3 regions of the Streptomyces sp. NPDC093109 genome follow, and region 3 is predicted to be linked to each of the others. Evidence: riboswitches for the same ligand, from Rfam matches in the RefSeq annotation. Region 3 holds a riboswitch; each other region holds the start of a gene.
What was found. Region 3 has a riboswitch for cyclic di-AMP ahead of AB0389_RS08290 (M23 family metallopeptidase). Riboswitches for the same ligand answer to the same signal wherever they lie in the genome.
Positions count from the first base shown of each region.

Region 1 (9,345 bases), on a different contig from region 3:
GCGAGCGTGGCCGCCGTACGGACGGTGCGGGCGGTACGGGTCGCACCGTTCGCACCGCCCTGGCCGGAGAGCGGGCGCCTTCTGGGTTTGCGGTGCGCTGCCACGGGGGCGTCCTCGTCCTTCTGTCCATGTCCACATGGCTGTCCATGCGGGTGGGCGGTACGGATTCGGGCCGCCTGGAGAAGGACGCTAAAGGGAAAGGTCACGGTCCGGCATCGGCGGAGCGATATTGGCCGGAGGTGGTGATTCCGTAGCGGTTTGCGATCGGAATGCTTCCGGGGATGGCGCCGACCTGATCACCACGCTCCGGACCCGACCGGCGTGGATATCGCCGCCGGTCGGGTCCGTGCGTGGACCGCCGGTCAGGCCGGGCGGACGCTGCCGAAGATCGGCAGGTAGTAGATCGACTCCTCGCGGACGTTCGCGCCCGGCTTGGGCGCGTGGATCATCATGCCGTCACCGATGTAGATGCCCGCGTGGCTGACGTCGTCGTAGAAGAAGACGAGATCACCGGGGAGGAGATCGTCCGTCGCGACGCGGGTGCCGGTGTTGACCTGATCCCAGGTGGTGCGCGGCAGCTCGACGCCGGCCACCTTCCAGGCGGCCTGGGTCAGGCCCGAGCTGTCGTACGAACTGGGGCCCGAGGCGCCCCACACGTACGGCTTGCCGATCTGGGCGCGGGCGAAGGCGAGGACCTTCGCCGCCTTGGTGGCGTAGCTGTTGCCGGGCGCGGCGGCCGTACCCGTACCCGTACCCGTCGTGCCCGCGGTGGCGACCACGTCCGCGTCCGCGCCGGCGCCGGCGCCCGGGTCCGTGCTCGTGCCCGCGGCCGTGACCCGGCCCGTGACCGCGCCCGCGGCGGCGATCGCGTCCGGCCGGCCCTGCTGCTCCTGACGCTCCTGACGCTCCTGGCGCTCCCACTCGGCGGCCTCCGCGGCGGCGCGCGCCTCGGCTGCCGCCTGGGCCTGGGCACGGGCCTGGACCTGGGCCTCGATCTGCGCCTGGGCCTGCGCCTGAGCCTGTGCCTGGGCCTGTGTCTCCGCCCGGCGGCGGGCTTCTTCCTCTTCCTGTTCGCGCTCCTGCTTCAGGCGCTCCAGCGCGGCCAGCCGCGCCTGCTCACCCGATGTCGCCTTCGACAGCAGGGCACGCGCGTCGGCCAGCTTCTTCTGGACGGTTTCCTTGTTGTTCCGCAGGGACGACTGCGGGTCGGACTGTGCGTCGTCCTGCGGGTCCTGCGGGTTGTCCTGCGGGTCGGCCGATTCCTCCGGGCCGGCCACGGATTGAGCGGGCTGCGCGGGCGGCGCGGGCTGCGCGGGCGGCGCGGGCGGTACGTTCGGTACGGCCGGTATGACCGGAGCGACCCGCGGCACCGGCGGCTGGGTCGGCCGCGGCGGCGCGCTCTGCTGGGGACGCCCGGCGGTCCGGTCCGCGGTCCGGTCCGTGAACATCAGCGTGCCGGCCGGGGCGGGGCCGCCGTCCCGGAACTGCGCGGGGGACTGGGGACTGAGCGTACGGCGGGCCTCGTTCAGCTTGTCGGCGCCCTTGACGACGTTGTCGCGCACCCGGTCGACGGTGCGCTTCTCCTTCGTCGTACTGGGCTTCGGCTTGCTGAACTGCTGGGTGGCGCCGCCGGCTTGGCGGTACAGGTCGTTGACCTTCTTCTGTACCTCTTCGACCGAGGGGTTCGGCTCGGCGGGCGCGGCGCCCGCGCTCTGCGTCGACAGCAGCGTGACCGAGGCGATGGCGGCCGTAGTGACCCCGACGGCGGGGGAGTTGGTGCCTACGCCGCTACGGTTGCGCGACTTGCGATGCGACGCCAAGGTCGGCATCTCCTTCCGTGGACCGCCTACCGGGTTAGCTGTCGGGTTCGGGCGGAACGGAAGGCTGCCCTACGGGCCTGGTGTACGGCGGACGTACGGCCCGATTCACCCCGGTGATGCAGAGTGGGTCCCCGGTTCCGGACCTCCTTGGGAGGAGGCCGAATTCGGCGTGGGCCGCCCGCTTGGCGTGGATCGCCAGGGGGTTACGGGCTGCCTGATCGAGCACGCTAGCCAAGTTGTGCTGCTGATGTGAAGGTGGATGGTCGATATGCCCGGAACATTTTCGTGACCATTTGCTGGAGTGAGGTGCGAGCGGCGTCAATGGAGGGTATAGCGTCACGCTTGGTAGTTACCCGGTCGCGTGGCGGCGAATGTGACGAGGGGCGCGGACCGAATGCGGAGACGGGCGCGGACCGAATCGGAAGACGGGCGCGGACTGTCAGTGTGGCCGCCTAGACTCGGAAAGCGATGAGCAGCCTCTTTGACGACAGTTTCCTGGCGGATCTCCAGCCCTCCGGCGACGCGCACCCGCCGCCGCCCGAGGAGGAGGACGAGCACGCCCCCGAGCAGGTGCCCGACGACCTGTTCGGCGGCGTGTTCGACGCGCCGCCGCCGCGCGACCCGTACCACCGCGGCGGCAGTCCGCGCTCGGTCGTGGACCCCGCCGCGCTGCTGGAGGGGCTGAACGACGAGCAGCGCGCCGCCGTCGTGCACACCGGCACGCCGCTGCTCATCGTGGCCGGCGCCGGATCCGGCAAGACGCGGGTCCTCACGCACCGGATCGCGCATCTGCTGGGCAGCCGCGGTGTCCACCCCGGCCAGATACTGGCGATCACCTTCACCAACAAGGCCGCGGGCGAGATGAAGGAGCGGGTCGGCGACCTCGTCGGCGCGCGCGCCAACGCCATGTGGGTGCTGACGTTCCACAGCGCCTGTGTGCGGATCCTGCGCCGGGAATCGAAGCGGCTCGGCTTCACCTCGTCGTTCTCGATCTACGACGCGGCCGACTCCAAGCGGCTGATGGCGCTGGTCTGCCGTGATCTCGATCTCGACCCCAAGCGCTATCCGCCCAAGGCGTTCAGCGCCAAGATCTCGAACCTGAAGAACGAGCTGATCGACGAGGAGACCTTCGCCGGCCAGGCCGCTGACGGCTTCGAGAAGACGCTCGCCGAGGCGTACCGGATGTACCAGGGCCGGCTGCGCGAGGCCAACGCCCTGGACTTCGACGACATCATCATGACCACCGTCCATCTGCTCCAGGCGTTCCCCGACGTCGCCGAGCACTACCGGCTCCGCTTCCGCCACGTCCTGGTGGACGAGTACCAGGACACCAACCACGCGCAGTACACACTCGTACGCGAGCTGGTGGGCCCCTCGGGCGAGGGGCACGACCCGGCCGAGCTGTGCGTCGTCGGCGACGCCGACCAGTCGATCTACGCGTTCCGGGGCGCCACGATCCGCAACATCCTCCAGTTCGAGGAGGACTACCCGGACGCGACGACGATCCTGCTGGAGCAGAACTACCGCTCCACACAGACGATCCTCAGCGCCGCCAACGCGGTCATCGAGCGCAACGAGAGCCGCCGCCCGAAGAACCTGTGGACGAACGCGGGCGCCGGCGCGCAGATCACCGGGTACGTCGCCGACACGGAGCACGACGAGGCGCAGTTCGTCGCGGAGGAGATCGACCGGCTGACGGACGCGGGCGACGCCAAGGCGGGCGACGTCGCCGTCTTCTACCGGACGAACGCGCAGTCGCGTGTCTTCGAGGAGATCTTCATCCGGGTCGGCCTGCCGTACAAGGTCGTCGGCGGGGTGCGCTTCTACGAGCGCAAGGAAGTCCGCGATGTGCTGGCCTACCTGCGGGTTCTGGCCAATCCGGAGGACAACGTACCGCTGCGCAGGATCCTCAATGTGCCCAAGCGCGGCATCGGGGACCGGGCGGAGGCGATGATCGACGCGCTCGCCCTCCGGGAGAAGATCACGTTCCCGCAGGCGCTGCGGCGGGTGGACGAGGCGTACGGGATGGCGGCGCGCTCCGCCAACGCCGTCAAGCGCTTCAACACGCTGATGGAGGACCTGCGCACGATCGTCGAGTCGGGCGCCGGGCCCGCGACGGTCCTGGAGGCCGTGCTCGAACGGACCGGGTATCTGGCCGAGCTGCAGGCGTCGACCGACCCGCAGGACGAGACCCGGATCGAGAACCTTCAGGAACTGGCCGCCGTGGCGCTCGAATTCGAGCAGGAACGCGGCCAGGCGGCGGGCGGCGAGGGCGAGGGCGAAGGGGAGACGGCCGACACGGACGACACCCCCGCTGTCGCGGCCACTCCGACCCTCGCCGAGTTCCTGGAGAAGGTCGCGCTCGTCGCGGACTCCGACCAGATCCCCGACGAGGACGAGGACGGCTCCGGGGTCATCACGCTGATGACGCTGCACACGGCCAAGGGGCTTGAGTTCCCCGTGGTGTTCCTGACCGGCATGGAGGACGGCGTCTTCCCGCACATGCGTTCCCTCGGCCAGACGAAGGAGCTGGAGGAGGAGCGGCGCCTCGCATACGTCGGCATCACGCGCGCGCGGGAACGGCTCTATCTGACGCGGTCGTCGATGCGCAGCGCCTGGGGGCAGCCCTCGTACAACCCGCCGTCGCGGTTCCTGGAGGAGATCCCGGGACAGCATCTGGAGTGGAAGCGCACCGGCGCGCAGATCCCGGCGGGTCCGACGCAGGGCATCGCGTCCTCGCTGTCGTCCTCGGCCGCCGCGCGGTCGCGGACCGGCGGCCCCTCGGGGTTCGCCACCCGGCGTACGGCGGACAAGCCGGTGATCTCGCTGGCCACCGGGGACCGGGTCACCCACGACCAGTTCGGCCTCGGCACGGTCATGGCGGTGACGGGTACGGGCGCGGACGCGCAGGTGACGGTCGACTTCGGGGACGCCAAGCCCAAGCGGCTGCTGCTGCGTTACGCACCGGTCGAGAAGCTCTAGCGGTAAGTCTCCAGCGGCAAGTGGAGGGCGGTACGCCGATCGGGGCCCCCTGAGGGAGGCCCCGATTCGGTCGTTCGGTTCATGTCGTTCGCGTCGCTCAGGACGGGTCGATGCCGTGGCTGCGCAGCCACTGGAGCGGGTCGACCGCGGAGCCCGCGCCCGGCCGTACCTCGAAGTGCAGATGCGGTCCGGTGGAGTTGCCGGAGCTGCCCGAGTAGGCGATCACGTCACCGGCCTTGACCGAGCCCGAGCGGAGCTTGGTGGTGCTGAGGTGGCAGTACCAGGTCTCGGTGCCGTCGGGGGAGGTGACGATGGCCATGTTGCCGTAGGCGCTGTTGTACTGCGTCCGTACGGTGCCGTCCGTCGCGGCCATCACGGGCGTCCCGTACGACACCGGGAAGTCGATGCCGGTGTGTACGGACATCCAGTTGACGCCGGCCTGTCCGTAGTACGCGCTGAGGCCGTGCTGCGAGACGGGGAGCACGAACTTGGGGCGCTCGGCCTCCTTGCGTGCTTCCTCAGCGATCCGCTTCTTCCGGTCAGCTTCCTGCCGGGCCTGGAGGTCGATGCGCTCCTGCGTACGGCTGGCCCGGTCGCCGAAGTCGCGGGCTCCCGCGCTGGCGGTGGTGATCTGGGTGTCGAGCTGTTTGTTGGCGGCGACGGTGGTGGCGGGTTTCTCGGTGGCGGCGTCGGCCGCCGACGCGGTGGTCGCCTTGTCGTCCTTGACGTCCTCGCCGCCGCCGAGTCCGCTGACGGAGGCCGCCGCGATTCCGGCGACGCCCATCACACAGGCGGAGGGAACGGCGATGGTGAGGAGTGCGGAGCGCTTGGCGGGGGTACGGCGGCGGCCTCGGCCACCGCTTCCGCCGGCCCGGCTCACCGTGCGGGGGGTGACGCTGATGGTGGGGACGGCCATGGTCGCCGCCATGTGCAGCGACTCGGCCTCGGGGGCGTTCTCGGGGGCGAGGTCCGGGTCGGCGGCAGGGCCGGGATGGTCGGTCTGCTCGTCCTGGTCGCCCGGCGTGCCCGTGGCGGCGGCGTGCTCGACGCCGTCCTCGGTGCCGTACACCTGTTCAGGCTCCGGGCCCGGGACGCCGTAGTCGGCGTCGGGGCCGTACTGCGAGGCCGGTTCCGTCTCGTACGGGGTGTCGTACGCGGGGGCCGTCCATACGGCGGTGGCCTCGTAGTCGAGGGGCGCGCTCACGGACTGGAACTGCTCGGCGTCGAACTGGGCCGTCTCGAACTGGGCCGGGAGGTCGTACCCGAACTGGGTGTTCTCGGCGCTGTCGACCGTCACGTTCTGGAACTGGCCGCTGTCGAACTGCGTGTTCTCGAACTGCGTGTTCTCGAACTGGCCGTTCTCGAAGTGCGTGCTGTCGAACGGCGCGCTGTCGAACTGGCCGGTTCCGCCGGACTCGTTCGGCTGAGCCGCCGGTGTCCAGCTGTCCGCGTTCCACTGCCCGGAGGAGTCGGCGGTGGCGGTTGCGGTGGCCCACTGGCCGCTCGTGTCGTACTGCGGCGTCGCGTACACGTCGTATCCGGCCACCGGATTGCCGCCGGTGTCCCACTGCCCGGATTCGTACGGTCCTGTGCCGTACGCCGTGGGGGGCGCCGTGACCGTCTGGTATCCGCCGGTCTCATAGCCGGTGGCGCCGGTCTCGTAGCCGGCGTTCTCGTATCCGCCGGTCCCGTATCCGGAGTGGTCGACTCCGGTCTGGTCGACCGGGCCGGCCGAGCCGTCCGGAAGGTGGCCGAAGAGGGGATCCGGCGTGTAGCTGCCGTTCTGGTAACCGTCATGTGCGGCGTACCCGGCGTGGGCGTGCTGGTCGTTCACCAACTTCTCTCTCGCCTCGGCAGCAGAAGCAGAACCAGGGTTGTCCGGAACTCGTCCTGATCGGAAGGGTCCCGGAGGAAAGCAGTGGCCGCGACTGTACCCGGCGGTATGCGACGGCGACAATCTTCCGAGGGTTTTGCGCGTTGAGGAAACGGGCATTCGGCCGTGTTTCGGCGCTCCGCGGACGCAGCCTTGGCCGTACGTTCGATAAATGTTCGATCAACTGCCGTGGGGTGAAGGGGAAAGAGGCCGGGAGCGGCACGAGTGGCAGGGCCTCGGAACACCGCGGAGCGGACATGTCCCGGGTGTGATTTCCCCCTCGGGATCCTCCGCGGAACCGCGCGTTGCGGGATGCTGAGGATAACGTTCGTTCACTACGGCGCCGTCGACGTGGAGGCAGTGATGGGTGTGGCTGGTCCGATTCGTGTGGTGGTGGCCAAGCCGGGCCTCGACGGTCACGACCGAGGAGCGAAGGTGATCGCGCGGGCGCTGCGCGACGCGGGCATGGAGGTCATCTATACGGGCCTGCACCAGACGCCCGAGCAGATCGTGGACACCGCGATCCAGGAGGACGCCGACGCGATCGGCCTCTCCATCCTCTCCGGCGCCCACAACACGCTCTTCGCGAAGGTGATCGAGCTGCTGAAGGAGAAGGACGCGGCGGACATCAAGGTCTTCGGTGGCGGCATCATCCCCGAGGACGACATCGCGCCGCTGAAGGAGCTGGGCGTCGCGGAGATCTTCACTCCGGGTGCGACGACGACATCGATCGTCGCCTGGGTCAACGCCAACCTCCGCCAGCCGGCCGGGATGTGACGGGGAGACAGAGGGTCGACACGGGGTGACGGCTCGGGGTGACGGCACGGGGTGACGGCACGGGGTGACGGCACGGGGTGACGGCACGGGGTGACGGCACGGGGTGACGGCACGGGGTGGCGGCTCGGGGTGACGGCCGCGGGCGAGGGCCGGCCGCCGCGCCCCCGTCAGGGAGGCACCGGACCGTCCGGGCCGGCCAGCTCCGTCAGCAGGGTCGCGCGCAGCCGCAGCGTGGCGGCCAGCCGCTGGAACGCCTCCGACCAGTAGCCGTCCGCGCCGTGCCGCGCGTCCTCCGGCTGGTCGGGCGCGGCCGTGAGGAGGGCGAGCCGGTCCGCCTCCACCGGGTCCAGACAGCGTTCCGCGAGGCCCATGACCCCGCTGAAGCTCCATGGGTACCCGCCCTCGTCCCGCGCGGTGCCCAGGGCGTCCACGACCGCGCGGCCGACCGGCTCCGGCCAGGGCACCGCGCAGACTCCGAGCAGCTGGAACGCCTCCGACAGGCCGTGCGCCGAAATGAACGCGGCGATCCATGCCGACCGTTCGGCGGACGGCAGCGTGGCGAGCAGCCGCGCCCGCTCGGCCAGGGACAAGGTGCCCGGTCCGGTGGCCGGCGCGGCCGTGGGCGGGCCCGGTGCGTGCGGTGCCGCTTCCGCGACACGCCCCAGCAGCGCGGCGGACCAGAGCGCGTCCCGCTGCCGGACGGCCGCCCGGCACCAGGCGGCGTGCAGGTCGTCCGCCCAGTCGTCCAGGACGGGCAGCGCCACGATCTCCGCCGGAGTCCGGCCGCCCAGCCTGGCCGGCCAGGTGGCCAGCGGCGCGGCCTCCACCAACTGGCCCAGCCACCAGGACCGTTCGCCCCGTCCCGCGGGCGCCGTCGGGACCACACCGTCGCGCCGCATGTCCGCGTCGCACTCATGCGGCGCCTCGACCGCGACGACCTGACCGCCGCCCGTTCGGTCCATGCTCACGCAGGTCGCCGCGCGGGCCGCCATCCGGCGCGCGAACGCGGAGTTGGGCAGCGCGGACAGCAACTCGGCAGCCGTGGCACGGATGTTGCGGCTCCGGTCCGACAACGCCTCCTCCAGGAAGGCTTCGTCCGCCGGGGAGAGCCCGGTACGCAGCGAGTCGAGGAACAGCAGCCGGTCCTCGGCGCGCTCGGTGGACCAGGCCGAGGCCAGCAGCTCCCGCGCCGCCGCCGGGTCCTCGGCCCGTACGGCGGACAGCAGCGCGAGCCGCTCGGTGAACAGGCCCTCCGCCCAGAGCCGCCGGACCGACTCGGCGTCCCGGGCCGCCGGCAGGGCGCCGCCCCCCGACGCGTCGCGCAGCGCGAAGCGCCACTCGGGGTTGAGCCGGGCCAGCCACCGCCCGCGCACCCCCGCGAACAGCAGGGCCCCCGGCCGCAGATCGGTACGCGCGCGGGCGGCGTCCAGCAGCGCGGGCAGTACGGCGGCGGGCGCGCGGTAGCCGCGCTCGTTGGCGGCGGCCAGCCACTGCGGCAGCAGCTCGCCGAGGTCCGGCGCCGCGCCCCGGCGGCCCCCGCCGGCCCCCGCCGACCGGTCGGCGAGCAACTGCACGAGCCGCCTCCCGGCCGCCTCAGGCACCGGCCGCCGGCCGTCGTACGGAGCGGCCTCGGGAGGCCGCCCGGCCCGCGCGGGGCGCAGTCCTGCCCTGCGCCGTACGGTATGGAGCGCGGCGGCGTCCAGCAGCGCCACGGGCGCGTCAGGACCGTCGGCCGGCGGATCCGTCGGCGGAGGGCGGCGGTCCGTACCGAGCAGCGCCGAGACGACGAGCTGCTCCCAGGACGTGGTGAGGGCCGTGGCGGCGCCGCTGGTCGCACGGGACGTGGTGGTCATGGGCGGCTTCTCCTCCGTAAGCGGGTTGGTCCTCGGTCAG
Region 1 is NZ_JBFBEZ010000015.1:115,486-124,830, forward strand. It holds gene AB0389_RS16900 (NlpC/P60 family protein) at 1-104, opposite strand, end outside; gene AB0389_RS16905 (C40 family peptidase) at 363-1,829, opposite strand; cyclic di-AMP (ydaO/yuaA leader) riboswitch at 1,828-2,000, opposite strand; gene pcrA (DNA helicase PcrA) at 2,289-4,802, shown strand; gene AB0389_RS16915 (peptidoglycan DD-metalloendopeptidase family protein) at 4,900-6,636, opposite strand; gene AB0389_RS16920 (cobalamin B12-binding domain-containing protein) at 7,039-7,452, shown strand; gene AB0389_RS16925 (DUF5691 domain-containing protein) at 7,620-9,305, opposite strand; partial or broken gene AB0389_RS16930 (SWIM zinc finger family protein) at 9,342-9,345, opposite strand, start outside.
Region 1: it holds a riboswitch for cyclic di-AMP, as region 3 does, so the genes downstream of both, AB0389_RS16905 (C40 family peptidase) here and AB0389_RS08290 (M23 family metallopeptidase) in region 3, are expected to answer to the same signal.

Region 2 (9,345 bases), on a different contig from region 3:
GGCCCTGCACCTCTACCACAGAGTCGCCCCGCGCAGACTCCGCCGCACCGCCATGAACGCCGCCGCGCGGTGGATCATCGAGCGCCAGGAGAACGACGGCTGCTGGGGCGGGATCCAGCCGCCCGCCGTCTACTCCGTGATGGCCCTGCATCTGCTCGGCTACGACCTCGACCACCCGATCATGCGCGCCGGACTCGAATCGCTCGACCGGTTCGCCGTCTGGCGCGAGGACGGCGCCCGGATGATCGAGGCGTGCCAGTCGCCGGTCTGGGACACCTGCCTCGCGACCATCGCCCTCGCCGACGCCGGGCTGAGCCCCGACCATCCGGCGCTGGTCAAGGCCGCCGACTGGATGATCGGCGAGCAGATCGTCCGCCCCGGCGACTGGGCCGTACGCCGGCCCGGACTCACCCCCGGCGGCTGGGCGTTCGAGTTCCACAACGACAACTACCCCGACATCGACGACACCGCCGAGGTGATCCTCGCGCTGCGCAGGGTCGGCCACCCCGACCCCGAGCGGCTCGACGCGGCCATCGAGCGCGGCGCCCGGTGGAACCTGGGCATGCAGTCGCGGAACGGGGCCTGGGGCGCCTTCGACGCCGACAACACCAGCCCCTTCCCCAACCGGCTGCCGTTCTGCGACTTCGGCGAGGTCATCGACCCGCCCTCCGCCGATGTCACCGCGCACGTCGTCGAGATGCTCGCCTACGAGGGCAGGGCCCACCACCCGGTCACCCGGCGCGGAGTCGAGTGGCTCCTCGCGGAACAGGAGACCTTCGGCGGCTGGTTCGGCCGCTGGGGCGTCAACTACGTGTACGGGACGGGGGCGGTGGTGCCCGCGCTCACCGCCGCCGGACTGCCGCCCGCCCACCCCGCGATCCGCCGCGCCGTCAGCTGGCTCGAATCCGTCCAGAACGAGGACGGCGGCTGGGGCGAGGACCTGCGCTCGTACCGCGAGGAGGACTGGATCGGACACGGCGCCACCACCGCCTCGCAGACCGCCTGGGCGCTGCTCGCGCTCCTCGCCGCCGGGGAACGGGAGAGCAAGTCCGTCGAGCGGGGCGTCGCCTGGCTCGCCGAGACCCAGTGCGAGGACGGCTCCTGGGACGAGCCGTACTTCACCGGCACCGGCTTCCCCTGGGACTTCTCCATCAACTACCACCTGTACCGGCAGGTCTTCCCGCTCACGGCGCTCGGCCGGTACGTCCACGGAGAGCCCAAGGCCCTCACCGCCCTCGCCGGCACGCGCAAGGGCAGCTGATGGAACGGTCCCCGGGGCCGTCTCCTCGCCCCGGCGCCTCCGGTCCGGCCGTACCGCTGCTGATCGCCTGCGCGCTCGGCATCGAACGCTTCGCGCTGCGCGCCGCCCCGCGCGGCGGCCGGGCCGGGGCGGCGGGGCCGGTCACCCTGCTCCGTACCGGCATGGGCCCCGCCAACGCCGAGCGCGCCGTGGCACGCGCGCTCGCGGAGCCCCGGCACCGGGACGCGGCCGTCCTCGCGTCCGGGTTCTGCGCCGGGCTCGCCCCGGGGATGAACCCCGGCGATCTGATCGTCGCCGAGGAGACCCGCGGCCCGGACGCCACCACCCCCTGCACGGGCGTAGGGGCCCTGGTCGACGCCCTGGTCAGGGCCGTACCCGGGCATACGGTCCACACCGGCCCGCTGACCGGATCCGACCATGTGGTGCGCGGCCGGGAGCGGGCCGAGCTGCGGACCACCGGGGCGCTCGCGGTGGACATGGAGTCCGCCGCCACGCTCCGCGGCGCCCTGCTGTCCGGCCCCCGCCCGGTTGCGGCCGTCCGGGTGATCGTGGACGCTCCGGAGCATGAGCTGGTCCGTATTGGCACGGTACGCGGTGGAATATCGGCCTTCCGTGTTCTCCGTGCCGTCCTTCCCGCTTTTCATGAATGGCACCGTTCTTTGCTGCTCCCCAGGAGGTGAGCTAGATGGCCATGCCACTTCGTCAGACCATCAGGGTCGGGACGTACCTCTTCGAACAGAAGCTGCGCAAGCGGGAGAAGTTTCCGCTCATCGTCGAGCTGGAACCCCTCTTCGCCTGCAACCTCGCCTGTGAGGGATGCGGGAAGATCCAGCACCCCGCCGGAGTGCTGAAGCAGCGCATGCCCGTCGCCCAGGCCGTCGGGGCGGTGCTGGAGTCCGGCGCGCCGATGGTCTCCATCGCCGGCGGCGAGCCCCTGATGCACCCGCAGATCGACGAGATCGTCCGCCAGCTGGTGGCCAGGAGGAAGTACGTCTTCCTCTGCACCAACGCGATGCTGATGCGCAAGAAGCTCGACAAGTTCACGCCCTCGCGGTACTTCGCCTTCGCGGTGCACATCGACGGGCTGCGCGAGCGGCACGACGAATCCGTCGCGAAGGAGGGCGTGTTCGACGAGGCGGTGGCGGCGATCAAGGAGGCCAAGCGCCGCGGCTTCCGGGTCACCACCAACTCCACCTTCTTCAACACCGACACCCCGCAGACGATCATCGAGGTACTCAACTACCTCAATGACGAGCTGAAGGTGGACGAGATGATGATCTCGCCCGCCTACGCCTACGAGAAGGCGCCCGACCAGGAGCACTTCCTCGGGGTCGAGCAGACCAGGGAACTCTTCAGGAAGGCCTTCTCCGGCGGCAACCGGGCGCGCTGGCGGCTGAACCACTCGCCCCTCTTCCTGGACTTCCTCGAAGGCAAGGCCGACTTCCCCTGCACGGCCTGGGCCATCCCCAACTACTCGCTCTTCGGCTGGCAGCGCCCCTGCTATCTGATGAGCGACGGGTATGTGCCGACGTACCGTCAGCTCATCGAGGAGACCGACTGGAGCAAGTACGGCCGCGGCAAGGACCCGCGCTGCGCCAACTGCATGGCGCACTGCGGCTACGAACCGACCGCAGTCCTCGCCACCATGGGCTCGCTGAAGGAGTCCCTGCGGGCGGCTCGCGAGACGGTCGTCGGGACGCGGTGACGACCGGTATGACCACGGGTGAGCCGGTGGCGCCGGAGTGCTGGGCGCCACCGGCCGGTTCCGTGCCCGGTTCCGTATCCGGTCCCAAGGAGGCCATGGCATGACCACCGAACCCAAGGGCTTCGACCTGGGCAAGCTCCTCGCCGAGCGGAGCGCCGAGCGCTACGAGCTGCACACCCGGCATCTCAACCACCAGCTCCCGCGCATGCTGCGCACCATCGGCTTCGACCGCGTCTACGAACGGGCCGAGGGCGCCTACTTCTGGGACGACAAGGGCGACGACTACCTGGACATGCTCGCCGGCTTCGGCGTGATGGGCCTCGGCCGGCACCATCCCGTCGTACGCAAGGCGCTCCACGACGTCCTCGACGCCTCCCTCGCCGATCTCACCCGCTTCGACTGCCAGCCGCTGCCCGGACTGCTCGCCGAGCGGCTCCTCGCCCACAGCCCGCACCTCGACCGGGTGTTCTTCGGCAACAGCGGTACGGAGGCGGTCGAGACCGCGCTCAAGTTCGCCCGGTACGCCACCGGGAAGCCGCGGATCCTCTACTGCCCGCACGCCTTCCACGGACTGACCACCGGCTCCCTCTCCGTCAACGGCGAGGACGGCTTCCGCGACGGATTCGCCCCCCTGCTGCCCGACACCGCCGTCCCGCTCGGTGATCTCGACGCGCTGGAACGGGAGCTGCGCCGCGGAGACGTGGCCGGATTCGTGGTCGAGCCGATCCAGGGCAAGGGCGTCCACGCGGCCCCGCCCGGCTTCCTGCGCGCCGCGCAGGAGCTGCTGCACCGCCACGGAGCGCTGCTCATCGCCGACGAGGTGCAGACCGGCCTCGGCAGGACCGGCGACTTCTACGCGTACCAGCACGAGGACGGCGTCGAACCGGACCTGGTCTGTGTGGCCAAGGCGCTCTCCGGCGGCTACGTACCCGTAGGCGCGACCCTCGGCAAGGACTGGATCTTCAAGAAGGTCTACTCCTCGATGGACCGTGTCCTGGTCCACTCGGCGAGCTTCGGCTCGAACGCCCAGGCCATGGCGGCCGGCCTGGCCGTCCTCTCGGTGATGGCGGACGAGGAGATCGTCGCCAACGCGCGGGCCACCGGCGATCTGCTCAGGACCCGGCTGGCGGCGCTCGTCGACCGGTACGAGCTGCTGTCCGAGGTGCGCGGCCGGGGCCTGATGATCGGCATCGAGTTCGGCCGGCCGCGGTCGGTGAAGCTGCGCGGGCGCTGGACGATGCTCCAGGCCGCCCGCAAGGGGCTCTTCGCGCAGATGGTGGTCGTACCGCTGCTCCAGAAGCACCGCATCCTCACCCAGGTCTCGGGCGACCGGCTGGAAGTGATCAAGCTGATTCCGCCGCTGACCATCGGTGAGGCGGAGGTCGACCGCTTTGTGACGGCCTTCACCGCCGTCATGGACGACGCCCACAGCGGCGGTGGACTCATGTGGGACTTCGGGCGGACCCTGGTGAAACAGGCCGTCGCCCACCGGTAGGGTTTTTGCCTCAGGGGCAAGAAATTTGCCTCTGAGGAAAGATGCTGGCGCAATGGGAGGCATGAGCACACCTCCCGCCGGAGAGGCGGCCGGCGAACTGCCCGAACAGCTCCCCGATGTCGCGCCCCGGCTGCGCGAGCTGCGCCGCGGCCGGCACCTCACCCTGGAGGCCGCGGCCCGCCGGGCGGGGCTGTCCCCCGCGCATCTCTCCCGGCTGGAGACGGGGCGCAGGCAGCCGTCGCTGCCCATGCTGCTCGGCCTGGCCCGTATCTACGGTACGACCGTCTCCGAACTGCTCGGGGAGGTGCCGCCGGAGCGCGACCCCATCATCCGGGCCGGCCGGCCTGCGCCCGCGGAGGCCGACGGCTGGACGTACCACCAGGCCGGCAGCCCCGGCCGGGCGATGCAGCCGCTCCGCCTCCAGGTGCCGTACGGGGCGCAGGGGGACCTCGTCCGCGTCCACCCGGGGGAGGAGTGGCTCTATGTCCTCGACGGGCGGCTGCGGCTCTACCTCGGCGACACCGCGCATGTGCTCGCCGCCGGGGACAGCGCGCACTTCGATTCGCTCACCCCGCACCGGATCGCCGCGGCCGGTCCCGGGGGGACCGAGCTGCTCTTCGTCCACACCCTGCTGCAGAGTTCCGCCGCCGAGCTGTGCCTCGGCGGCGGAACCCACCGCCGCTGACCCGCCGAGAGAGGCCCGCCGCCATGCCGGAGACAGAGAAGCCCGTACCCGCCGCCGATCCCGGGGCCCCCGCCGTCGCGGCCGGACCCGCGGCCGGACCCGCGGCCCGGCCGGAACGGATCATGGACGAGGAGAAGAAGTTCCCCCGGGGGCTGGTCATCCGGCTCTTCGCCTATCTGGTGGCGGGCCATCTCTTCGCCGCGTTCCTCTACCTGCTCTTCGAGATGGGCGGCAAGGGATAACCGTGCGGCGTCAGCCGTTGCCGTCGTCGAGGAGCCGGTCGCGCAGCCGGTCGCGGGTCTCGGGGGCGAGTCCGAGCCCCTCGGAGAGATAGCGGTCGGTGGTGCCCCAGGTGTTCGTGATGCTCTCGAAGGCCGCCGCCAGGTAGGCGGGGCGCGCGTCGAAGAGCGGGCTGAGCAGCTCCATCACCTCGGCGGACTCCTCGGCCGCCGAGCCGTCGCCGCGGCGGACCCGGTAGCGGCGGTGCGGATCGTTCGACTTGAGGTAGTCGGCCTCGATCGCGTCGGGCTCGACCCCGACCGCGAGCAGGGCGACCGCGACGGAGAGCCCAGCGCGGTCCTTGCCCGCCGCGCAGTGCATCAGCGCCGGGACGCTGTCCTCGGCGAGTGCGTGCAGCACCCGGCTGTGCTCGGTGGTGCGCTCCGTGATGATCGTCCGGTACGAGCCGATCATCCGGGCCGCCCCCCTGTCGTCCGAGAGGAGCGAGCGCAGCTGACCGAGATCGCCGTCCCGCACCATCCGCCAGAACTCGGCGCCGTCGGCCGGGTCGGAGAGCGGGATGTTCACCTGCCGGACGCCGGGCAGTGCCACGTCCTCGCCGTCCAGTTTCATGTCGGCGGAGTTGCGGAAGTCGAAGACCGTGTGCAACCCGAGGCCGGTGAGGAAGGCCGCGTCGGCGTCGGTGGCGTGGGCGAGGTGGCCGCTGCGGAAGAGTGTGCCGCCGCGTACGCGCCGGCCGTCCGTGGTCGGCAGGCCGCCCACGTCACGGAAGTTGCGCACACCGGACAGTTCGGGCTCTGTCGACGGGACTTGCGGCAGCTGCTGCGTCACGGCGGCTCCTCCGTGTCTGCCGTCGGCGCGGCTCGCCGACGAGGTCGTCTCCTGACGATACGACATGGGTTCGGAGCCGAGGAGGTGGCCGCGGGGGATCTGTCCGTAATGGGGGATTGCAGCCAAAGTGCCCTGTTAATGGGGGAGATGGGGTGCGGGCCGTGAGCGGAATCATAGCGGTGACGTTCCGTGGCGGCGTCGCCGAAGGTAAAGCCAACCCCATGGGGGAATCGAAGATCGGTCATCGACGCAGGGTGACGGGTGGTGCGTGGCGATATTCCAGTCACCTCCTGCGGCTGAAAACAACTGCTTGTACCGGACGTCCGACTCGCCTACGTTCACCCTCAATCCGGGTGGAACGCCGAATCCTGCCACTGCCCGGAGACCCACACCCGAACCCTTCACGTGTGGCAGGAGCGGGGGACCCAGGCAGTACGCCGATCCGGGTGTTCCGGACCGGCTCGGGGTGAAGCCGCGCACCACGCGCGGCCGGGCAGCTCCAGCCCGAACCCGACAGCTCACCTCGTACGGCGCCGGAGAGGAACGCACATGCCCGCGAAGGGTAAGCACCGCCGACCGAAGAACAATCCGCTCTCGCGCCGCTTCATCGCCGCAGGCACGGGCGGCGCCGCCATCGCGCTGCCGCTCATCGCCGCCACCGGCGCGCACGCCGCCGGGCAGGCCGCGCCCGCCGTCGCTCCTCAGGCGGCTCCCGCCGCGGCCGACACGGTGCGTACCACGTCGGCGGCATCGGCGTCGGCTTCGGCTTCGGTGTCGGCCGCTCCGCAGGGGACCGCCGCCACCCGGATCGGCACCAGGACGGCGGCCCGCACCTACTCCGTGGTCTCCGGCGACTATCTCTCGAAGATCGCGGTCGAGCAGCGGGTCCAGGGCGGCTGGCAGAAGCTGTACGAGGACAACCGCCGGGCGATCGGCGCCGACCCCGGTCTGATCCACCCCGGGCTGAAGCTGACGCTCGGCACGAAGGCGGCGTCGGCCGCGCCGTCCCGTACGTCGGCCGCCCCGTCCCGTACCTCCTCCGCGCCGGCCGCGTCCGCGCCCCGGGCCGAGGCTCCGGCGAAGGCCTCCGGCACCGCGTCGTCGAAGTCCGCGTCGTCCAAGTCCGCCTCGTCGGACGCGGGGTCGTCCACCGCCTCCGGCAGCGCGGCGCCCAACACGGCTACGCAGACCACCGGTTCGGGCTTCCTCAAGCCCGTCGACGCGCCGATCGGCACGTCGTACCGCGCGTCGGGCGGCAGCTGGTCCAGTGGCTACCACACCGGTGTGGACTTCCTCGCCTCCGCGGGCTCCACCGTCAAGGCGGTCGGCGCGGGCACCGTCGTCTCGGCCGGCTGGGGCGGCTCGTACGGCAACCAGGTCGTCATCCGGCACAGCGACGGCAAGTACTCCCAGTACGCCCACCTGTCGGCGCTGTCCGTCTCCAACGGCCAGAGCGTGGACGTGGGGCAGCAGATAGGCGTCTCCGGCGCCACCGGCAATGTCACGGGCCCCCACCTGCACTTCGAGATCCGCACAGGCCCCGACTACGGCTCGGACATCGACCCGGTGGCCTACCTCCGCTCGCAGGGCGTCACGGTCTGAACCCGCTCCGGACCGCGGCGGACGCGCGGTGGTCGCCCGGCACTCCGGTGCCGGGCGACCACCGTTCTCCGGCTATTCCCGGTTGGGCGAAACTTGACGGATGGTATTTCTCACCCACGGTCAACCCCTCCTTACGGTCGCGTAGGTCACAACGCCGGGTGGAAGATGGACCGCTGTGGCAGACGATTCGAGAACAACAGGAAACAGCGGATTCGGGTCGTACGCGGCGATCGGCGACAGCTTCACGGAGGGCGTGGGAGATCCGGGCCCCGACGGGCAGTTCGTCGGATGGGCGGACCGGTTGGCGGTCCTGCTCGCCGACCAGCTCCCGGACTCCGGCGCGACGGCCGACACCGCGCACGGGGACTTCCGCTACGCCAATCTCGCCGTACGCGGCCGGCTCCTGGACCAGGTCGCGGAGGAGCAGATACCCCGGGCGCGGGAACTCGCCCCGGACCTGGTGACCTTCTGCGCGGGCGGGAACGACATCCTCCGGCCCGGCAGCGACCCCGACGATGTCGCCGAGCGCTTCGAGCGGGCCGTCGCCGACCTGACAGGATCCGTCGGCACCGTCCTGCTGACCACCGGCTTCGACACCCGTGGCGTCCCCGTACTGCGCCATCTGCGCGGCAAGATCGCCACGTTCAACGCCCATACGCGGGCCATCGCGGACCGCTACGGCTGTCCCGTACTCGACCTGTGGTCCCTCAAGACCGTCCAGGACAGGCGGGCCTGGGACGGCGACCGGCTCCATCTGTCGCCCGAGGGACACACCAGGGTCGCGCTGCGCGCCGCTCAGGTGCTCGGCTTCGAGGTGCCCGCGGACCCGGACCAGCCGTGGCCGCCGCTGCCGCCGCGCGGCACCCTGGAGGAACGGCGCGACGACATCCACTGGGCACGTGAGTACCTGGTCCCCTGGATCGGGCGCAGGCTGCGCGGTGAGTCCTCGGGCGACCACGTCGAGGCGAAGCGGCCCGATCTCCTGCCGCTCCCGTGAGCACCGGGTCCCGGCGCTACCCGCCCGCCGGGACCCGCGCCGGGAGAGGCCCGGCCGGTATCCGCTCCAGGACACCGCCCGCGAAGACGTCGTACAGCGGCAGCGTCTCCAGATGGACATAGCCGATGTGGCAGTCGCAGACCGCGAGCGGGCAGGCCCGCGGCGCGAGGGCCCGCCGGTAGGAGCCGTCGTACAGATTGCCCAGCTCGGCCGGGACGAAGTGGCAGCGCCGTACGGTGCCCTCGCCGTCCACCGAGATCACCGACTCGCCCGTGCGGCAGGGCAGCCCGGCCGAACGGTGCGGATCGCGGCTGTAGGGGAAGAGCGGGTCAAGATCCGTCCAGCGCGCGGCCTCCTCGTCCGTGTAGCGGTGCCCGTCCGCCGCGTTGACCCAGAGATAGACGTGCGCGGGCAGCTCGGCGCGGAGCCGGCGGGCCTGCTCCAGATGGTCGTCGAGACCGACGACGCCCACGCTGAACCGGATGCCGAGCGCCGTCAGCTCGTGGGCCTTCGCCAGAAAGCGGTCGTA
Region 2 is NZ_JBFBEZ010000059.1:13,175-22,519, reverse strand. It holds gene shc (squalene--hopene cyclase) at 1-1,261, shown strand, start outside; gene AB0389_RS34565 (1-hydroxy-2-methyl-2-butenyl 4-diphosphate reductase) at 1,261-1,941, shown strand; gene hpnH (adenosyl-hopene transferase HpnH) at 1,947-2,966, shown strand; gene AB0389_RS34555 (aspartate aminotransferase family protein) at 3,067-4,461, shown strand; gene AB0389_RS34550 (XRE family transcriptional regulator) at 4,523-5,146, shown strand; gene AB0389_RS34545 (DUF6126 family protein) at 5,269-5,388, shown strand; gene AB0389_RS34540 (tyrosine-protein phosphatase) at 5,399-6,217, opposite strand; cyclic di-AMP (ydaO/yuaA leader) riboswitch at 6,599-6,763, shown strand; gene AB0389_RS34535 (LysM peptidoglycan-binding domain-containing M23 family metallopeptidase) at 6,767-7,819, shown strand; gene AB0389_RS34530 (SGNH/GDSL hydrolase family protein) at 7,995-8,816, shown strand; gene AB0389_RS34525 (STM4011 family radical SAM protein) at 8,833-9,345, opposite strand, start outside.
Region 2: it holds a riboswitch for cyclic di-AMP, as region 3 does, so the genes downstream of both, AB0389_RS34535 (LysM peptidoglycan-binding domain-containing M23 family metallopeptidase) here and AB0389_RS08290 (M23 family metallopeptidase) in region 3, are expected to answer to the same signal.

Region 3 (9,345 bases):
AGCGGTCCCGCGACGGCGACGCCGATCCGGCGTGGCTGGGGTTCTACTCGTACGACCGGTTCGCCGCCGACGCCGCCGAGTGCTACCGGGATCTGAAAGCACCACGCCAGGTACGCCGGTTCACGGAGCAGGCGCTCTCCCGGCCGACCGAGGAGTTCGTACGCTCGCACGGTCTGCGGCTGGTCGTCAGCGCGGTCGCGGAGCTGGAGTCGGGCAATCTCGACGCGGCGTGCGCGGCCGGTACGCGCGCGGTGGAGGTCGCGGGCCGTATCTCGTCGGCGCGTACGACCGAGTACGTACGGGACCTGCTGCACCGGCTGGAGCCGTACGGGGACGAACCCCGGGTCGTCGAGCTGCGGGAGAGGGCGCGCCCGCTGCTGGTGGCGCCCGCCTGACCGCCCCGACGGACCGCGTTCCGGGCATATCGGCGCGTACGGCATATGCCTCCGGCCGTGCACGCCGGTATGCCCGCCCGACGGCCCCCGCATGGGCTTCGCGTGGGCTTCGTGTGGTTTAAGCACGTCATCCGCGGGCCAGTGCACTATCGGGGTGGGGAGGTGAGCCCGATGGACGGCAAACGCGGGGCCCGAGTCGCACGCGCGGAGTTCGACTGCGACGTGCTCGTGATCGGCGGCGGCATCGTCGGGCTGTCGACGGCGTACGCGGTGACGCGCGCCGCCCCCGGCACCCGCGTCACCGTGCTGGAGAAGGAACCGGGCCCGGCCCGCCACCAGACGGGGCGCAACAGCGGAGTGATCCACAGCGGCATCTACTACCGCCCCGGCTCGCTCAAGGCGCGCTACGCGACCGCCGGCTCCGCGGAGATGGTCAAGTTCTGCGCGGAGCACGGGATCGCGCACCGCGTCGGCGGCAAGCTGATCGTCGCGACCCGGCGCGACGAGTTGCCCCGGCTGCACGCCCTGGTCCAGCGCGGCCGGGAGAACGGCATTCCGGTGCGCGAGCTGGGACCCGCGCAGATCACCGAGTACGAGCCGCGGGTGCGCGGCCTGGCGGCGATCCGGGTCTCCACGACCGGTGTGTGCGACTTCACGGCCGTCGCGCGGCAGCTCGCGGAGTCGGCGGGCGCCGCGGGCGCGGCCGTACGGTACGGGGCCGAGGTCACCGCGGTCGACCGGCGGGCGTGGGGCGTAGCGGTCCGTACGGCGGCCGGGGAGACCGTACGGGCGCGGGCGCTGGTGAACTGCGCGGGGCTGTACGCGGACCGGGTGGCGCGGCTGGCGGGCGACGACCCGGGGATGCGGATCGTCCCGTTCCGCGGCGAGTACTACGAGCTGGCCCGGCCCGAGCTGGTGCGGGGGCTGGTCTATCCGGTGCCCGACCCGGCGTTCCCGTTCCTGGGCGTGCATCTGACCCGGTCCGTGGACGGCGGCGTGCACGTCGGGCCGAACGCGGTCCCCGCGGCGGCCCGCGAGGGCTACACGTGGTCGGCCGTACGCCCCGCCGAGCTGGCCGGGACGCTGGCGTGGCCCGGCTCGTGGCGGATCGCCGCCAGGCACTGGCGGTACGGCGCGGGCGAGCTGCGCCGCTCCCTGTCGAAGCACGCCTTCGCGACGGCCGTACGGCGGCTGCTGCCCGCGGTGACGGACGCGGACCTGCGGCCGGCGGCGGCCGGGGTACGGGCCCAGGCGGTGCTGCGGGACGGGACGCTGGTGGACGACTTCCTGATCCGGCGGGCGCCCAGGACGGTCCATGTACTGAACGCCCCCTCCCCGGCGGCGACGGCGTCGCTGCCGATCGGGCGGGAGGTGGCGGGGCGGGCGCTGGCGGTGCTGGCGGAGGGATGAGGGGAACGTGCGGGCGCTCCGTAGAATTGGCGCATTATGACCGAGCTGACCGAACAGGCCGTGCCGCCCGAGCAGGCCGGGCCGGACGACACGACCGAGCCACCCGCCCCGCACGCCCCCACGCCGCACGCCCCCACGCCGCACACCCCCGCCCAGCGCACCGCCGCGCACCCCATGAGCCGGATGTTCCCCGACGGCACCGGCCCGGCGGCCGACCCGGCCGGCTCGCACTTCGAGCGCCGTATCCGCAGCTTCCAGCCGCGCCGGAGCCGGGTGACCACCGGCCAGGCCGACGCGCTGCGCCGGACGTGGGCCGCCTGGGGCATGGACATCGACGGACAGCGGGAGCTGGACCTCAACGCGATGTTCGGCGGGCTGCCGGTCGTGCTGGAGATCGGCTTCGGGATGGGCGAGGCCACGGCCGAGATGGCCGCCGCCGACCCCGCCACCGGGATCCTCGCCGCCGATGTGCACACCCCCGGCCAGGGCAATCTGCTGCGGCTCGCGGAGGAGCGCGGCCTGGAGAACGTCCGGGTGGCCAACGGCGACGCGATCATCCTGCTCCGGGAGATGCTGCCGGCCGCGTCGCTCGCCGGACTGCGCGTCTACTTCCCGGATCCCTGGCCCAAGAGCCGGCACCACAAGCGCCGGCTGATCCAGGAGGAGTTCCTCACGCTGGCGGCCGGCCGGCTGCGGCCCGGGGCCGTACTGCACTGCGCGACCGACTGGGAGCCGTACGCCGAACAGATGCTGGCGGAGCTGACGGCGCACCCCGGTTACGAGAACACGGCGCCGGGCGGCGGATACGCGCCGCGGCCCGCGTTCCGGCCGCTGACACGGTTCGAGGGGCAGGGGCTGGAGAAGGGGCACGCGGTGCACGACCTGCTGTTCCGCAGGACGTCCGGCTGAGTACGAGAACGGCTCTCTCCCCCATTGTCAGTGCGGCTCGTTAGGGTCATGGGGTGTCAGAACCGTCGCCGCAGCGCCTCGACCCGCGTCCGGCGGTCCCCGACTTCGAGCAGCAGGAGCGGCTCGGCGAGTTGTGGACCGCCGTGCCGGAGCCTGCCCGCAGGCGTTACCGGCCGCGCCGGGCGCTCCTGCGCCACCGGGGGGTGCGGGCGGGGGCCGTGATCGCGGTGCTCGGGCTCTGCGCGCTGCTGATCCTCGCGCTGGTACGGGACGAGACGGGGACGGAGGGGTTCCTGGTCGGGCTGGGCCTGGCCGTCCTGCCCGTACCGCTGCTGCTGTCGGCGTTCCGCTGGCTGGACCGGGTGGAGCCGGGGCCGTGGCGGAGTCTGCTGTTCGCCTTCGCCTGGGGCGCGTTCGCCGCCGCGCTCGTCGCGATCATCGCGAACTCCTTCGCGACGGAGTGGATAGCGACGGCCACGGCGAATCCGGCGGGAGCCGAGTCCGTCGGGGCCACGGTGGTCGCGCCCGTCGTCGAGGAGAGCGCCAAGGCGGCGGCGATCCTGCTGCTGTTCCTCTTCCGCAGACGGTCCTTCACCGGGCTGGTCGACGGGGTGGTGATCGCGGGCTTCAGCGCGACCGGCTTCGCCTTCACCGAGAACATCCTGTATCTCGGGAGCGCCTTCGGCGAGGACCAGGACGTCGGCAACTCGGGCTTCGCGTCGATCACCGCCGCGACCTTCTTCGTACGGATCGTGATGTCGCCGTTCGCGCATCCGCTCTTCACCGTGCTGACGGGCATCGGCTTCGGGCTGGCGGCGACGGCCGACCGGCGCCAGAAGGTCCGCCGGGTCGCCTTCCCGCTGCTCGGCCTGGCGCTGGCGATGGGCATGCACGCGCTGTGGAACGGCTCGGGGTCGCTGTTCGGACCGTTCGGGTTCTACGCGGTGTACGCGGCGTTCATGGTCCCGGCGTTCGCGCTGCTGACCTGGCTGGCGATCTGGAGCAGACAGCGCGAGCTGCGCACGATATCCACCGAGCTGCCCGCGTACGCGGCGGCCGGCTGGCTCACCCCGGCCGCGCCCCTCGCGCTCTCCTCCATGCGCGCCCGCGGCCTGGCCCGTACGTACGCGGGCCGCGTCTTCGGCCCCCACGCGGCCCGCGCGGTCGGCGAGTACGAGGCGTTCGCGACGTCCCTGGCGTTCCTGCGCCACCGTGCCCAACGCGGCGCGGTGGGCACGGACTTCGTCGCGCGCGAGCGCGAGCTGCTGCACCATCTGTGGCAGCGCAGGGAGATAGCGGGCCCGGCGCTCACCCACGCGGCCCGCGTCACGGGCCGGGCGTGGGCGCCGCCGCCGTACGTGGACTACGAGGGCTACAACCCGTACCGGCAGTACTGAGAAGCGGTGGTCCACGCCCTCGCTGGGCACCGCCTCAGGCGGACGCGGCCGTCAGCTCCGCCACCTCCGCCGCCGTCAGCTTCAGCCCGGCCGCCGCGAGCAGCGCGGGGAGCTGCGCCACCGAGCGGGCGGAGGCGATCGGCGCGACCACGGTCGGCCGGGCCGCGAGCCAGGCCAGGGCGACGGTCGCGAGTTCGACGCCGTGCGCCCCGGCGACCCGGTCGAGCGCGGCGAGGACCCGTACGCCCCGGTCGCTCTCCAGATACTTCGCCGCGCTCCCGGCCCGCGCGCTGTCGACGGTCGTCCCGGGACGGTACTTGCCGGTGAGGAAACCGGCGGCGAGCCCGAAGTACGGCACAGCGGCGAGCCCGTGTGCGGCGACGGTGTCCCGGAGCTCGCCCTCGTAGGTGTCGCGCGAGACCAGGTTGTAGTGCGGCTGGAGCGCCACGTACCGCGCGAGCCCCTCCCGCTCCGAGAACGCGAGCGAGGCGTTCAGCCGCTCCGCGCTGATGTTGGACGCGGCGATCGCGCGTACCTTCCCCTCCTTCACCAGGCGGTCGAGAGCGGTGATGATCTCCTCGACGCCGACGGTCTCGTCGTCGAAGTGCGTGTAGTAGAGGTCGATGTAGTCCGTCCCCAGCCGGACCAGCGACGCCTCGGCGGCGGCCCGGATATTGGCCGCGGCCAGCCCCTTGTACCGGGGGTGCGCGCCGACCTTCGTGGCGATGACCACGTCCGGCCGGTTGCGGCGCGCGGCGAGCCACTTGCCGATGACGGTCTCGGACTCGCCGCCCACGTGCCCCGGGATCCAGGAGGTGTACGTGTCGGCGGTGTCGACGAAGTTCCCGCCCGCGGCGGCGTAGGCGTCGAGGACGGCGAAGGACTCCGCCTCGTCGGCGGTCCAGCCGAAGACGTTGCCGCCGAGGTTGAGGGGGAAGACCTTGAGGTCGGATGTTCCGAGCGTACGCAGTTCAGTCATACGGCATCTCTGCGCGGAACGGGATCTTCCTACTCCCCGGAACCGGCCCGGCGGGGCCGGTCGGGTGAACGGCCCGCCGCAGAAAAGCCGGGGCCCGCGCATACCGCGCGGGCCCCGGCTCTCCGTCCCGACCGGACGGGAAACGTCAGGGGTTGATGCCCCGGCTCTGGAGCCAGCTCATCGGGTCGATGCCGGTGCCGCCCGCCGTGTGGACCTCCAGGTGGAGGTGCGGGCCGGTCACGTTGCCGGTCGCGCCGACGCGGCCGATGACATCGCCGGTGGCGACCTTCTGGCCGACGCTGACGGTCATCGAGGACTGGTGGGCGTACCAGACCTCCGTGCCGTCATCCAGCTCCAGCACGGTGCGGTAACCGTACGAGCCCGACCAGCCCGCCGACTTGACCGTACCGCTGTGCACGGCCTTGACCGGCGTGCCCGTCGGCGCCGCGAAGTCGAGGCCGGTGTGGTGGCCGGAGGACCAGAGCGAGCCGGCCTGGCCGAAGGTGGAGGTGATCGTGTACGAGGAGGTGGGGAGGGAGAAGCTGGCGGCCAGCTTGGCGATGCGCTCCTGCTCCGCCTTGGCCTTGGCGGCGGCCTCGGCCTCCGCCTTCTTCTCCGCCGCGTCCTTCTCGGCCTGGGTCTGCTGCTTCTTGGCCGCGGAGGCGGCCTGCTGGACCGCGGCGGCCTCGGCGGCGGCGCGCTGCTCGGCAGCCGCCTCGGCCTGCTGCTGCTCGGCCTGCTGGAGGATCCGTGCGCGGAGCGCCTCGCCCGCGTCGGTGGCGCCCTGCTCGGCGTCCGCGACCGTGAGTCCGGCGGTGGAGAGGGGGGCCTGCGCGAGAGCCTCGGCGACCTCGCTCTTCTTGTCCGCCGTGCCCGTGCCCGAAGAGCCGATCCCCGGCAGGGACTTGCCGTCCGGGAGATTGTCCGCGATGACGTCGGGCAGGGATATGGAGACGGCCGGCTTGTCCTGCGCGGTGGCGATGCCACCGGCGCCGACGGCGGCGATGACGCCCACGCCGAGGACCGTGGAGCTGCGGGCGAGCCCGCGCTGCTTGGTGACCCGGTGCCTGCCGCGTACGGGGGGTCGGACGGTCTCCTCGGTGGGATTCCACTCCCCCCAGGTGCGCTCCGGCTCGTTGCCCTCGCCGCGGCCGAACCGGTAGGGCTCGGCGGGGGCGGCGGTCGCTACGGAACCTTCGGAGGCAGGCTTGTTGGACGCCACTGAGGCGCGCTCCTTTCCTTCCTTCTCGCCTACCGGGTTAGCTGACGGGTTCGGAGCAGGAAGGTCTCCTACGGGTTTCCGCTGTCCGCGCAAGGCAGCGAAAGTTCCCGATTCACCCCAATGTGTGGTTCCCCGGTTCCCTTGCGGGATTCGGCGCGTGCGCGCGGTGCCATCTCTGGCGACGGCTGGGACAACCGCGCTGCGTTATCGAACGTTAATAGAGACCAGGGGTTTATTCCAAGCCGTTCCTGATGATCGTTAACGAGTTCGCAACGGACACACCCGGACACAAGAGCGCGCACCCGGGCGAGTTGACCGGAGATTGGGAGGTTATGTGTTTCTGACGGTGTGTCAGCTGTTATGCGGAGGGGTACGCCCCGATCACCCCTCGTGTCCTTCGGCCCCGGGACGCGCGGATTCCGATCCGGACGCGGCCCCCGGTGCGGATTCCGGCGTGAACCCGGGCGCGGCCCCCAGGACCGGCCGGCTCACCGCCAGCAGCGCCATGTCGTCCTGGCTGCCGCCGCCCGTATGCACCCGTACGTCGTCGATCAGCGCCTGGAGCAGCTCGTCGGGCCCCTCGAAGGTCCGCCCGTCGAGCCGCTCGCGCGGCCGGTAGAAGACGCCCCGGCCGTCGCGCGCCTCGGTGAGCCCGTCCGTGTAGAAGAGCAGCATCGCGCCGTCGGGGTACGGGTTCGGCTCGGCGCGGTCCGGCCACGCACCCAGCTCGCTCATCCCCAGGGGCAGCGCGGGATCGCCCGGGGCCAGCATCAGCACGGAACCGTCCCCGCACATCATCAGCGGCTCGGGATGGCCCCGGTTGAGCAGCCGCACCACGTCCTCGCCCTGCGGGATCTCGGCCAGTACGGCGGTGGTGAACCCCTCGAAGACATCGACCCCCGCCCGGCGCGTCCCCTCCCGCAGCAGCGCCCGCTCCAGCCGCTGCGCGACCCCTTCGAGCGACGACTCCTGCTCGGCGGCCTCCCGGAACGCCCCGATGAGCACGGCCACCGCCTCGACGGCCTCCAGCCCCTTCCCCCGTACGTCCCCGACGACCAGCCGCACCCCGAACGGCGTGTCCTGCACGGCGAAGAGGTCCCCGCCGATGAACGCCCCCTCCTGCGCGGCCTCGTACCGCGCGGCGATACGCAGCCCCCCGATCCGCTCGGCGGGTCTGGGCAGCACGGCGCGCTGGGCGGTCTCGGCGATGACGCGGGCGGAGGCGAGCTGCTCACCGCTGCGTCTGACGATGCCGGTGATGTAAATCGCGAGCAGTGAGGCGACCAGCACGGTCAGCAACTCGCTCAGCGACGTCAGGGTGATCAGTGTCGAGGAACTGATACGCAGCCCCACCTCGGCGGCGACCGCGACCAAGGCGACCAGGGACGTGCCGACCATCGGGTAGAAAGGCGCGGCGACCAGCGGCGCGGCGGCGAGGAGCGGTGCGGCCGTCACCTGCGTCGGCGTGGTGACGTCGAGGATCACGCCGAAAATAATCACCAGCGCAGGCATCAGCGCCACCATCCGGTGACCGGCCCGGGTCCGGCCACCGCGGATGCCGCCGCGGCCGGTGTGCGGGTGGTCGTGGCCCGGATCGCCGGAGCCCCAGAAACCGGTGCCCTCGGCAGCCCAGAACCCCGTACCGCCGGTGGAGCGCCGCCCACTGCCGCCGGTGCGTCGTCCGAGCCTCCTCAGCTTCCCCACCACCATGGTCTCCTCGCCCGGGTCCGCTCGCGGCTGCGGACGGCTCCTCGCTCCACCCAGGCTGGCCGCTGCCGCGCGGGCGGGCGACTCACCCTCGGCCGAGTGGGCTACGGGACGGTTTCCGGGTCCCGGACAAGCACAGCCGTACCCTTCACGTTACTTGTCATAGGCTGGTATGGAATATTGATCATCGAATGATTTGTCGGCTCGGGAGCGCGTACGTGTGCGTGCGCACACGACGAAGGCCCGGATTCTTAGTGAATCCGGGCCTTCGTTTCCATCCAGTAGCGGGGACAGGATTTGAACCTGCGACCTCTGGGTTATGAGCCCAGCGAGCTACCGAGCTGCTCCACCCCGCGCCGTTGAAGACAACTCTACGGCATCCGGCGGGCCCTCATGACCACTCCCGTGACCACTCCCACCTCAGGCCGCCTCAACCACATCGGCCCGCACCGCGGCGGCCCACTCCACCAGCAACCGCTGGTAACGCTCCTGGTCGGCGGGGCGCAGCCGGCCGCCGGAGCGCGTCCACAGGGCGCGGATCTCGTCATTGACCACAGCGGCGGTCCGCACGGACCGTACGGACCGCACAGGCGGGACATGCGCGGCCTGCGCGGCCTGACAGGCGGCACGGACACGGGCACGGTGTAAAGAATCGCGGGCAACTGATGAAGAAGTGGTTGAGGAAACGAACATGGAAGCAAGGTTACGGGCAGCCACTGACAATCGGCGGAGGGTTTTCCCCCGGCGCGGCCTCACCCGTTCAGCGCACCACCACGTCAGCCCGCCTCCCCCTCCCCCTCGCCCCCGTACGCGTGCGGGGCCCCGCCCTGCCACTCCACCCAGAGCGGATCGTCGAGCAGCTCCCAGGCATCCGGCAGGCCGGCCTGCCGGAGGAACTCGACCAGGTGGTCGTCGGAGTGCGCGAGCCCCATGATCCGCCCCCGAACGGTCACCCGCCGACCCCCCGTCCCGGACGGCCGGTGCACGACGATCGGCGCCTCACTACCCATACGGCCAGAGTGCGCCGCCGCGGGCCGGGACGCAGCCCGGGGACGAGCGCGTGGCCCGGGGGACGAGCGCGTGGCCCGCCCCCGTCACTGGCCGGTCACTGGCCCGCGGACCCGAGGTCGTCGAACTCCCCGGCCTTGACGCCCTTGAGCCAGGCGGCCATCTCCGAGCGGGTGAAGAACACGGCGCCGGCCTCGGGGTGCTTGCTGTTACGTACGGCGATGGTGCCGTCGGGGAGGGCGGCGGTTTCGACGCACGAGGTATTCCCGCCGTTGCTCCCGCCGGAGAAGCTGCTCTTGCGCCACTCCGCCTTTGCCA
Region 3 is NZ_JBFBEZ010000006.1:13,166-22,510, forward strand. It holds gene AB0389_RS08265 (sporulation protein) at 1-395, shown strand, start outside; gene lhgO (L-2-hydroxyglutarate oxidase) at 567-1,805, shown strand; gene trmB (tRNA (guanosine(46)-N7)-methyltransferase TrmB) at 1,980-2,714, shown strand; gene AB0389_RS08280 (PrsW family intramembrane metalloprotease) at 2,768-4,111, shown strand; gene AB0389_RS08285 (aldo/keto reductase) at 4,146-5,090, opposite strand; gene AB0389_RS08290 (M23 family metallopeptidase) at 5,236-6,312, opposite strand; cyclic di-AMP (ydaO/yuaA leader) riboswitch at 6,324-6,478, opposite strand; gene AB0389_RS08295 (PP2C family protein-serine/threonine phosphatase) at 6,694-7,836, opposite strand; tRNA gene AB0389_RS08300 (tRNA-Met) at 8,302-8,375, opposite strand; gene AB0389_RS08305 (hypothetical protein) at 8,440-8,589, opposite strand; gene AB0389_RS08310 (hypothetical protein) at 8,796-9,029, opposite strand; gene AB0389_RS08315 (DUF397 domain-containing protein) at 9,125-9,345, opposite strand, start outside.